Regions from separate parts of the Exiguobacterium sp. SL-10 genome, predicted to be linked through region 2. Evidence: riboswitches for the same ligand, from Rfam matches in the RefSeq annotation. Region 2 holds a riboswitch; each other region holds the start of a gene.
The links. A riboswitch is a leader RNA that binds a small molecule or an ion and turns the genes downstream of it on or off. The one in region 2 is predicted to bind S-adenosylmethionine.

Region 1: another riboswitch for S-adenosylmethionine. It lies ahead of EVJ33_RS07375 (2,3-diketo-5-methylthiopentyl-1-phosphate enolase); the one in region 2 lies ahead of metK (methionine adenosyltransferase).
Region 3: another riboswitch for S-adenosylmethionine. It lies ahead of msrA (peptide-methionine (S)-S-oxide reductase MsrA); the one in region 2 lies ahead of metK (methionine adenosyltransferase).

The regions. Positions count from the first base shown of each region.
Region 1 covers NZ_SJUP01000005.1:56,692-59,970, reverse strand. The annotation lists gene EVJ33_RS07380 (2-hydroxy-3-keto-5-methylthiopentenyl-1-phosphate phosphatase) at 1-577, opposite strand, end outside; gene EVJ33_RS07375 (2,3-diketo-5-methylthiopentyl-1-phosphate enolase) at 574-1,731, opposite strand; SAM riboswitch class I at 1,802-1,903, opposite strand; SAM riboswitch class I at 2,109-2,211, shown strand; gene mtnK (S-methyl-5-thioribose kinase) at 2,293-3,279, shown strand, end outside.
Region 2 covers NZ_SJUP01000009.1:43,164-46,442, forward strand. The annotation lists gene pckA (phosphoenolpyruvate carboxykinase (ATP)) at 1-1,074, opposite strand, end outside; SAM riboswitch class I at 1,390-1,509, shown strand; gene metK (methionine adenosyltransferase) at 1,640-2,848, shown strand; gene EVJ33_RS10900 (hypothetical protein) at 2,888-3,279, opposite strand, start outside.
Region 3 covers NZ_SJUP01000003.1:168,916-172,194, reverse strand. The annotation lists gene EVJ33_RS05495 (hypothetical protein) at 108-569, shown strand; gene msrA (peptide-methionine (S)-S-oxide reductase MsrA) at 687-1,211, opposite strand; SAM riboswitch class I at 1,275-1,375, opposite strand; gene EVJ33_RS15510 (hypothetical protein) at 1,420-1,581, opposite strand; gene EVJ33_RS05485 (amidase family protein) at 1,693-3,096, shown strand; gene rlmN (dual-specificity RNA methyltransferase RlmN) at 3,166-3,279, shown strand, end outside.

The DNA of each region.
Region 1 (3,279 bases), on a different contig from region 2:
CCTCACAGAGTGTGATGAGTTGGCCCCGGGCGTAGACAAAGTCGGCACGCTTCGCGACCTCGAAGTCGGTCACCGAGTCACCAATCACGATCAAGCGGTCAGCGGGATTGACGATGCGACGGGCAATCGTCGGTTTGCAGCAGCCGCAATCGTTCGTACAGTGCTCGTCGCAAGCGTGCGGCCAAGCGACGGTGACCGTCTCAGCGGAGAAGTCGGCAACGTTACAGTAAATGTGTTCTGGGTCGACGTGACCGTCTAAGATCGGATGGACGAAAAAGTCCATCCCGCCGCTGACGACGTCAAACTTCCAGCCGTGTGCTTCCACTTGTGCGAGTAAGTCCGGAAATCCTTGACGCACGGTGATACGATTCAACAAATAGTCGCGATACGTCTCGGCGTCCGTACTCGGGAGCAATGCGAACATTTGCCCGACCCCGGAGCGAATCGACATCCGCTGCTCAAGGACCGCATCTTTCAACTCGACCCAATCGGGCGGGGCGAACGCCTTCATTAAGGCAATGATATTGTCTTCCGCTGTGATCGTCCCGTCGAAGTCGCAGAGAATATGGACCGTCATCGTTGTGCCCATGCCTTCAACGCGGTATCGAGTTCGTCCGACTGTCCCTCAGTTTGACCGAGGACGTGGTCGATTGCTTGCCGGAAAGCGCGAGCCCCGGCGGCTGCACCGTCCGGGTGACCGTGAATGCCACCGCCGGCGTTGATGACGACATTCGTTCCGAAATCACGGATGATGTCTTTGACGAGTCCCGGATGAATCCCGGCTGACGGGACCGGTAAAATCGGTTTCGACCAATGCGGTTCGGCGCTCTTGTCACGAATCGCGAACGCCTCGTCACGCGGTGTCGCGAGCGAGCCGTACGGAGACGGGAAGAGCGTCAAATCGGCACCGGCGAGGCGAGGGAGTTTACCGAGCAAGAGCGAATGACGGATTGAACCGGTCAAGGCGCCGGCAAAGGCCGGATGCGCCAAAATCGGCACGCGGATGTCTGGGTCGTTCGCGAGTTCGCGCAATGTGTCGAGACCGTACGTATAGACGTTGAACAGGAGTGCTGTCGCACCCGCCTCGATGAGTCGACGCGCCTGGTCACGCAGACCGAACACCGGGCCGCTCAACGTGATGGCGTAGAGGACACGCTTCCCGGTCGTCTCGAAGTGGGCTTGAATGACGTCCGCTCCAATCCGGGCCCGTTCGAGCGACGGGGTGAGCGGGTTGTCGTATAAAATCTCGTCGTCTTTGACGATATCAATCCCACCGGCGAATTGAACGCGGAGTTGCTGCTCGAGAAACGCGAGATCTCGCCCGATGACGCCTTTGAAGATGCTCATGACGAGCGGACGATCATGGACACCGAGTAACTCGCGAATCCCGTCGACACCGAATTTAGCGCCCTTGAAATCGGGAGCGAGCGTCTCGGGCAACGTCAAGTCGATTAACCGAATCGAATCGTCGAGGGACAGTTTCCCGAACGTCGTCGTCAAGATGGATGAGAAGTCAGGGCTGACATTATGTAACGGATAGCGGATCGTGAAGCGGCTCGTTGTGTCTGTATGAGATGTCGAGACGACCTCACCACGGTACGCCTGTAACTGCTCTTGCTCTAAGTGAGGCAGCTCCGTCCATGTGCCGACGGTCAGCTCGAGGGCGATTTTGTCAGCGACGGCCGCAACCGCGTCCGTTCGTTTGATTTCATATGTAGCAGTGATACTCAAAAAAGTTCCTCCTTCCAGGCAAACAAAAAATGACCCCATGCCGAGGCAAGAGGTCATCATAAAAAATGAACTCTTATCTCTCAGCTTTCGCTGCAAGAATTAGCACCGTGCCATCTCTGGTCGGTTGCTGCGACATCATCGGGCTCGTCCCTCCGTCTGCTCTTGATAAGAATGTGATTTGAAGTTGTGAAATTTAATTGAATTTTTGCACAGAATCGCCATGTCGTCAATTCCTTTTTTTCCAAAAAAAATATTTTGGGAAGTTGTTTCCATATATGCACAAAAAAAGACGGAGTTTTGTCGGGAAAATGACGTTGACAATCGTGACGTCGAGTCCGTAATATTCATCACATAAGTTCACCGAATCGAATAAACCACTCTTATCGCGAGTTGGCAGAGGGAATTGGCCCGATGACGCCGCAGCAACCGACCACTAGGCACGGTGCTACATCCACCAGACGAATGTCTGACAGATGAGAGGAACAACCAATTTGGCTGTGCCTCTTTCTCGCGGAGAAAGGGGCTTTTTTTGTGGGCAACGTACAGGAAGGGGAAAACATCATGTCATATCAACCATTTACAGAACAGACCGTCGTCGAGCATGTGAAAACGTTGGGGTTAATCGAAGACGGAGGCATCACGCATTGCGAAGAGATCGGGGACGGCAATTTGAACCTCGTGTTCCGCATCCGACAAGGCGAAACGAGTCTCGTCGTCAAACAGGCGCTCCCGTATGCGAAAGTCGTCGGTGAAAGTTGGCCGCTCACACTTGAACGGGCGTGGATTGAGCAGTTGGCGTTGCGCGAATTCGCCAACGTCGTCCCTCGTTTCGTGCCAATCGTGCTTGGTAGTGACCGCACGCTCGCCTACACGATTTTAGAGGATCTGTCAGATTTTGATATCGTTCGGACAGGCTATTTGGAAGGGAAAACGTATCCTGAACTGGCCCGCCATGTTGGTGAATTTTTAGGCGAGACGCTGTTCGCGACGTCGGATTACGCGGCCGGACCGATCGCGAAGAAGCGGATTGAACGTGACTATTATAACCCGGAACTGTGTGACATCACCGAGAAACTCATCTTCACCGATCCGTTCAAAGACGCGGAGTCGAATAATATCGAAGCGGCACTACGAGACGACGTCGAGCGACTTTGGGAAGACCAGGCGCTCAAAGTCGAGGTGACGAAACTGAAAGTCGGCTTTGTCACAAAACATGAGGCACTCCTGCATGGAGACTTACATACGGGTAGCATCTTTGCGACCCAACAAGAGACGAAGATTATCGATCCGGAGTTCGCGTTTTACGGACCGTTCGGTTTCGATATCGGGCAAATCGTCGCTCATTTGACGCTATCGACATTCCATGACCCACTTAAGCGCTTCGAGCGTTTCACGGACGTCTTGACGGTGTGGGAGACGTTTGAGAAGACGTTCCGGGCCAACTTTGAGCGCGCCGTCGAGCCATTCAACACGATTGGTTTTGTCGACGAGTTGTTGCGGACGATCTTCAGCGACACGATCGGCTACGCCGGTTGCGAGCTCATTCGT
Region 2 (3,279 bases):
CTGCTCCTTCGTCAATTTGCTGATTGGAGGCAACACCCCGTATGCGTCAGCCGTCAAGAAGACGATCGTGTTCGGATGCCCGGCCCGTGAAGGAAGCATCGCATTATCGATGAATTGAATCGGATAGGCGGCCCGTGTGTTTTCGGTGAGCGAGATGTTCTTGTAGTCCGGCGCGCGAGACTCGTCTAAAACGACGTTCTCAATCAACGAGCCGAATCGGATGGCATCATAGATTTGTGGCTCGTTCTCACGCGACAAGTTGATTGTCTTCGCGTAGCAACCGCCTTCGATATTGAAGACGCCGTCTGGAGACCAGCCGTGTTCGTCGTCGCCGATCAAATGTCGCTCTGTATCGGCCGATAACGTCGTCTTTCCGGTACCAGATAGTCCGAAGAAGAGAGCCGTCTCACCGGCGTCCGATACGTTCGCCGAGCAGTGCATCGATAAGACATGCTGCTCTGGTAACAGGAAGTTCATGACCGAGAAAATCGACTTCTTAATTTCGCCGCCGTATTCTGTTCCCCCGATCAGAATGGTCCGCTTGGCGAATGAGACGAGAATGAACGTTTCTGAGTTCGTCCCGTCGACGACCGGGTCGGCCTTATAGCTCGGTGCATAGATGACCGTGAACGGCTCGAAGGCACCTTGTGTCGGCCATTCGCGCAAGAACAATTGTTTCGCGAACAAGTTGTGCCATGCGTATTCCGTGATGGCCCGGACCGGAAGCGTGTAATGCTCGTCTGCCCCGGCAGACGCCTCGAGATAATAAAGTTTTTCTTTCGTCTCGAGATGTGTGAGCACTTTATCGAGTAGTGCGGTGAACTTCTCTTCCGCGATCGGTTGGTTGACCGGACCCCAGTCCACTAAATGATTGCTGACTTCATCTTGCACGACGAATTTGTCTTTCGGTGACCGTCCTGTGAATTTACCTGTACTGACCGATAAAGCCCCGTCTTTCGTCAGTACGCCTTCCCCGTTGCGAATGGCTTCTTCCACCAGTTCTGGAACCGTTAAGTTCCGCTTCATGTCGGCACCTTTAATTAATTCTTCGATTTTCAGGAGCGTTGTCGCCATCCTGAATCCCACCTTTCCCCTAAATAGATGTGGATGAAATCCGCATACTTCCGCGTTTAATTAGTATGACGTTTTTTATTATATGTGACATACTAATCAAAAACAAGCATTTTTTACCCCTTAAAGTAAGCGCTTTCTTACATTGTCATTCTAACATATTCTGTACCAGGTCATAGTACAAAAACAAAAACCGTCAAAAAAATGTTTGATATTTCACAAACATAACTAATGGACGTACATGAAAAGTTTGACGAATTCGGTCGATACGCTTGACAGAACGGGGTGTCATTTATATGATGGTCTTCGTAACGGATACTCTTATTCTGAGCGGTGGAGGGAACAAGGCCCTACGAAGCCCAGCAACCGTCCGATTTGTCATTGTTATTCGGAAAAGGTGCTATCCTGAAGCGAAGCGCAAGCTTCGAACGATAAGAGGGTAAGGAAGAACGATTCAACCTTTCCCATTGAACATGGCGAAAGGTTTTTTTCATTACCGTCCCAAAGCAACGCGTAAGGGGAACGAGTACCGTCCACACATCACCCTTATTATAGGAGGTTTTTCGAAATGGCAAACTTGAACCGTCGACTTTTCACTTCGGAGTCCGTCACGGAAGGACATCCGGATAAAATTTGTGACCAAATCTCAGATGCGATTTTGGATGCAATTTTAGCTGAAGATCCAAACGCCCGCGTTGCGGCTGAGACATCTGTCACAACAGGTCTCGTGCTCGTAGCGGGTGAGATCACAACATCAACTTACGTGGATATCCCGAAAGTTGTTCGTGAAACAGTTCGTGAGATCGGCTACACACGTGCGAAATATGGTTTCGATGCAGAGACTTGTGCGGTCCTCACATCGATTGACGAGCAATCAGTAGACATCGCCCAAGGTGTCGACCAAGCGCTCGAAGCTCGTGAAGGACACATGACTGAAGAAGAAATCGATGCGATCGGTGCTGGTGACCAAGGTCTCATGTTCGGTTACGCAACAAAAGAGACACCTGAACTCATGCCGCTCCCGATTTCACTCGCTCACAAATTGTCGCGCCGTTTGGCAGAAGTTCGTAAAAACGGAACGCTCGCTTACCTTCGCCCTGATGGGAAGACACAAGTAACAGTCGAATACGACGAAGCGAACAACCCGGTTCGCATCGACACGATCGTCATCTCGACACAACACGCCGAAGACATCACGCTCGAGCAAATCCAAGCTGATTTGAAAGAGCACGTCATCGATGCGGTCATCCCGGCTGAACTCATCGACGCAGACACGAAATACTTCATCAACCCGACTGGCCGCTTCGTTATCGGTGGACCACAAGGGGATGCAGGCCTTACAGGACGTAAAATCATCGTCGATACGTACGGTGGTTACGCTCGCCATGGCGGCGGTGCGTTCTCTGGTAAAGATCCAACCAAAGTTGACCGTTCAGCGGCATATGCAGCTCGTTACGTAGCCAAAAACCTCGTTGCAGCGGGACTTGCTGATAAAGCAGAAGTACAACTCGCTTACGCGATCGGCGTTGCCCACCCGGTATCGATTGCGGTCGACACGTTCGGCACAGGTAAATTGAGCGAGACTGAGCTCGTCGAACTCGTTCGCGAGAACTTCGACCTTCGTCCGGCCGGCATCATCAAGATGCTCGACCTTCGTCGCCCAATCTACAAGCAAACAGCAGCTTACGGCCACTTCGGTCGTACGGACGTTGAACTCCCATGGGAGCAAACGGACAAAGCGGCAGTGCTTGAAGAAGGCGCGAAACGCTTCGCATAAGACAGTAGAAACGACCTTTCTCAGCGAAAGGTCGTTTTTTTATGCTCGTGGTTTATTGTCATTTGATGATTCGCTATTATTTGACGAGGTTTCTTGACCGAGCGCCGTATCTTTCGCTTCGACGACTTTCTCACCGATGTCTTGTAAATCGGCCTTCGCTTCTTGCGCCGTTCCGACGACTTTGTTCACGTCTTCTTTGACGGTATCAACTTCACCAGCGACTTTTTCATAGACGTTTTGGACGTCAGTGGCAACTTCTTGGATGATTCCAGAAGCCGATTTCACTTGGTCGATGACTTGTGAGGCTTTTCCGGCCGGGTCTTGTTTGACCGTATCGACGAGACCGCCGACCGACGATTTCGCGCTCGAGAACGATTGTTTCGTGTTCTCGCGGTTCGACGTACTAAGTAGGGCGAGCAATCCACCGACGA
Region 3 (3,279 bases), on a different contig from region 2:
TTTATATATAATGATTGGAAAAGTGAGAAGTAAGGGGGGAATAAAGTTGGAATAAACATACTATGAATCATAAAAGTGAATTCATTTAAGAATAGGACGTGATCAAGATGGCAAGAATACAAATCGGCGATGTGTTTAAGATTAACACACCTAACGGAGAGGCTTATCTTCAATACGTTCACGAAGATAAAACGATAGGCGAGTTAGTTAGAATATTGCCAGGGGTATATGAAAAAACTCCAAAAAACCTTAAAGAAATAGTCGCGGAGAAAGAAGCGTATCTATTGCATTGCCCACTCAAACCGGCTATAAGACACAAGATCATTGAAGCCATTTCGAACTATGACATACCTCAGGATTTTAAAATCCCTCATAAATTTAGAACAGAGATAACAGATAACGAGGGGAATCTTGTGGGGTGGCATATCGTAGATTATTCCACTTGGTATAACCATGAAGTCTATGAGTTAACAGAAGAACAAATCCAATTATCTCCCTGGGATACTTGGAGTTATCCGCTATTAGTCAAGCGAATCACAGAAGGTTGGGCGTTAGAGAACTGGAAGTAAATTAGTATACTAAAGGCTTATAAGAGAGCTAAGAATCATCTATTGTTAATGCTGGAATAAATGAAAAGACGCGACCAAATCAAGATGGCCGCATCTTTTCATTTTAAATTATATGAGTTAAACCTTTTCCGCCCACGCCACATCAATAAATTCATCGCGTCCTGAAATAGCCCGATCTTCCTTATAATGTTTCGGATTCTTCTTATGGAAGTCTTGATGGTATTCCTCGGCCGGATAAAACGTGTCGGCCGGTAAGATTTTCGTGACGATCGGCTGTTTGAAACGTCCACTCGCCGCGAGCGCGTCGCGACTCTGTTCTGCTTTCACGCGTTGTTCTTCCGTATGATAGAAGATGGCTGGCGCATACTGGCTGCCACGGTCTTGGAACTGGCCGCCGTCATCGGTCGGGTCGGTCTGAATCCAATATAGTTCGAGCAGGCGCTCGTATGCGAACAGCGTCGGGTCGAACGTGATCTCGACGACCTCATAATGACCGGTCGTCCCCGTCTTCACTTGTTCATACGTCGGGTCGTCGACGTGACCACCCGTATAGCCTGATACGATCGATTCGATACCAGGTTGTTCCTCGAACGGCGTCACCATGCACCAAAAACAACCGCCTGCGAATGTTGCTTTTTCCATTTTTACATCCCCCTCAATCAATTTCCAAAAAAAAGCGCCCATGTCATCGACATGAGCGCTTCGTCATATCGGCCAAGGCAAACGCCTTGCTGGTAGTAGCACCTTGCCGAAGCAGGTTGCTGTGAAGTCATAGAGCCAGGTCTCTCGTTCACTCAAGATATCGATATGTAGTTCGTGACAGCATCATACCATCAGATTTGAAGCGGCGTCAACGGTTTGGCTTGCGTCGAAGTTGGAACAAGGTGGCACCGAGAATCAGGATGACGAGTACGATCGAGGCGGGCGTCGAATAAGCCTCTTCCCGGGCGTACAGTTGTAAAAAGAACAAGGCGAAGACGGCGAGTAAGACGAGCATATAAGAACGGGTCATGGTTACCTCCTTTTTCTTTCAGTGTATCAACTTATACATTCATTGGCGATGAAAAACAGGAATCGGGACGTCTTTAGAGAATATCATCCATTGACCAAAGGAGGAATCATCATGACTGACACATACGATTTTATGGAACTTGATATCGAATCAGCCCATCACGGCTATAAAGAAGGGACGTTCACAGCCCGTGACGTGACTGCTTTCTATTTGACAAGGATTGCCCAGTTGAACGACAAACTGAAGGCGGTCATCCAAGTGAACCCGGACGCCTTGTTCGAGGCCGAGTCGGCTGACAGGGCGTATCGTCGCGGGCTACGCTTGCCGCTACTCGGCATTCCTGTCTTGATTAAAGACAATATCGAAACAGCCGGACTCATGAAGACGACGGCCGGGGCCGTGGCGCTCGAAAATCACTTCGCTGGAAAGGACGCGCACCTCGTCCGTCTCCTTCGTGACAACGGGGCCATCATCCTCGGAAAAGCAAACTTGTCCGAATGGGCCAACTTTTTGACAGAAGGCATGCCGAACGGGTGGAGCGGGGTTGGTGGCCAGACGCTCAATCCGTATGGTGACAAGCTCAATGTCGGAGGGTCGAGTTCAGGTTCGGCGTCAGCGGTCGCAGCGAACTTGACACTGCTCGCCGTCGGTAGCGAGACGAGCGGCTCGATCATCCATCCGAGCGTGCACAACGGTATCGTCGGCATCAAACCGACCGTCGGCCTCATCAGCCGGAGTGGAATCATCCCGATCTCGCGGTCGCAAGACACGGCGGGACCGATGGCACGCACTCTCGAAGACGCGGTACGTGCACTTGAAGCGATGGTCGGGGAAGACCCATCGGACCCGTCGACACTAAACCTCCCGGCCGGCCCGCCGTATCGGACGTGCCTCGACGTGCGCCAAGCGGTCGGGATGCGTGTCGGGATTGTCAAAGCAGACTTATCGGAAGAAGAGCAATCCTTATACGGTGAGGCGGTCGAGCTGTTGAAGCAGAGCGGCATTGAACTGGTCGAAGTCGAACTGCCCGCCCATGACACGCTCGACCAAGGCGATATTCTGTACCACGAGTTCAAACTCGGAATCGAGGCGTACCTCGCCACGACGACGCTCCTATACGAGACGTTGTCTGATTTGATTGACTGGAACAACAAGCATCCTGAGACGATCCCGCATGGACAAAAGACGTTCGAGAAAGCGGAACAACTGTCGGGACGTCTCATCGAGCCGGCTTATTTGACGCGCCGGCTCGATGACGTACGTGACGCCAAAACGGACGGACTCGACCGCCTATTGAATGAGCAGCAGTTGCACGGACTCGTCTTGCCTCACGATTTGAACTATGACATGGCTGCAAAAGCCGGGCATCCGACCATCACGATCCCGTTTCGATTGAAAGCGAGCGGGGCTCCGTTCGGCTTGTCGTTCACGGGGACGAGTTATGCCGAACGTGACTTGATCCGAATCGCCTTTGCGTTCGAGCAACAAGTGACACGTCCCGTCCCACCGTTATAAGAACGTTGCACCGGTCGTCCACGTCCGCTACAATGGTACGTATGCGGATTGAAGAAAGGACAGATAGCAATGAAACCATCTATATACGGGCTGACGTTCGATCAGCTGACGGAAGCGTGTGTCGCTTGGGGATACAGCGCCTTCCATGCGAGACAAATTTGGGACTCGCTCTACATCGACCGA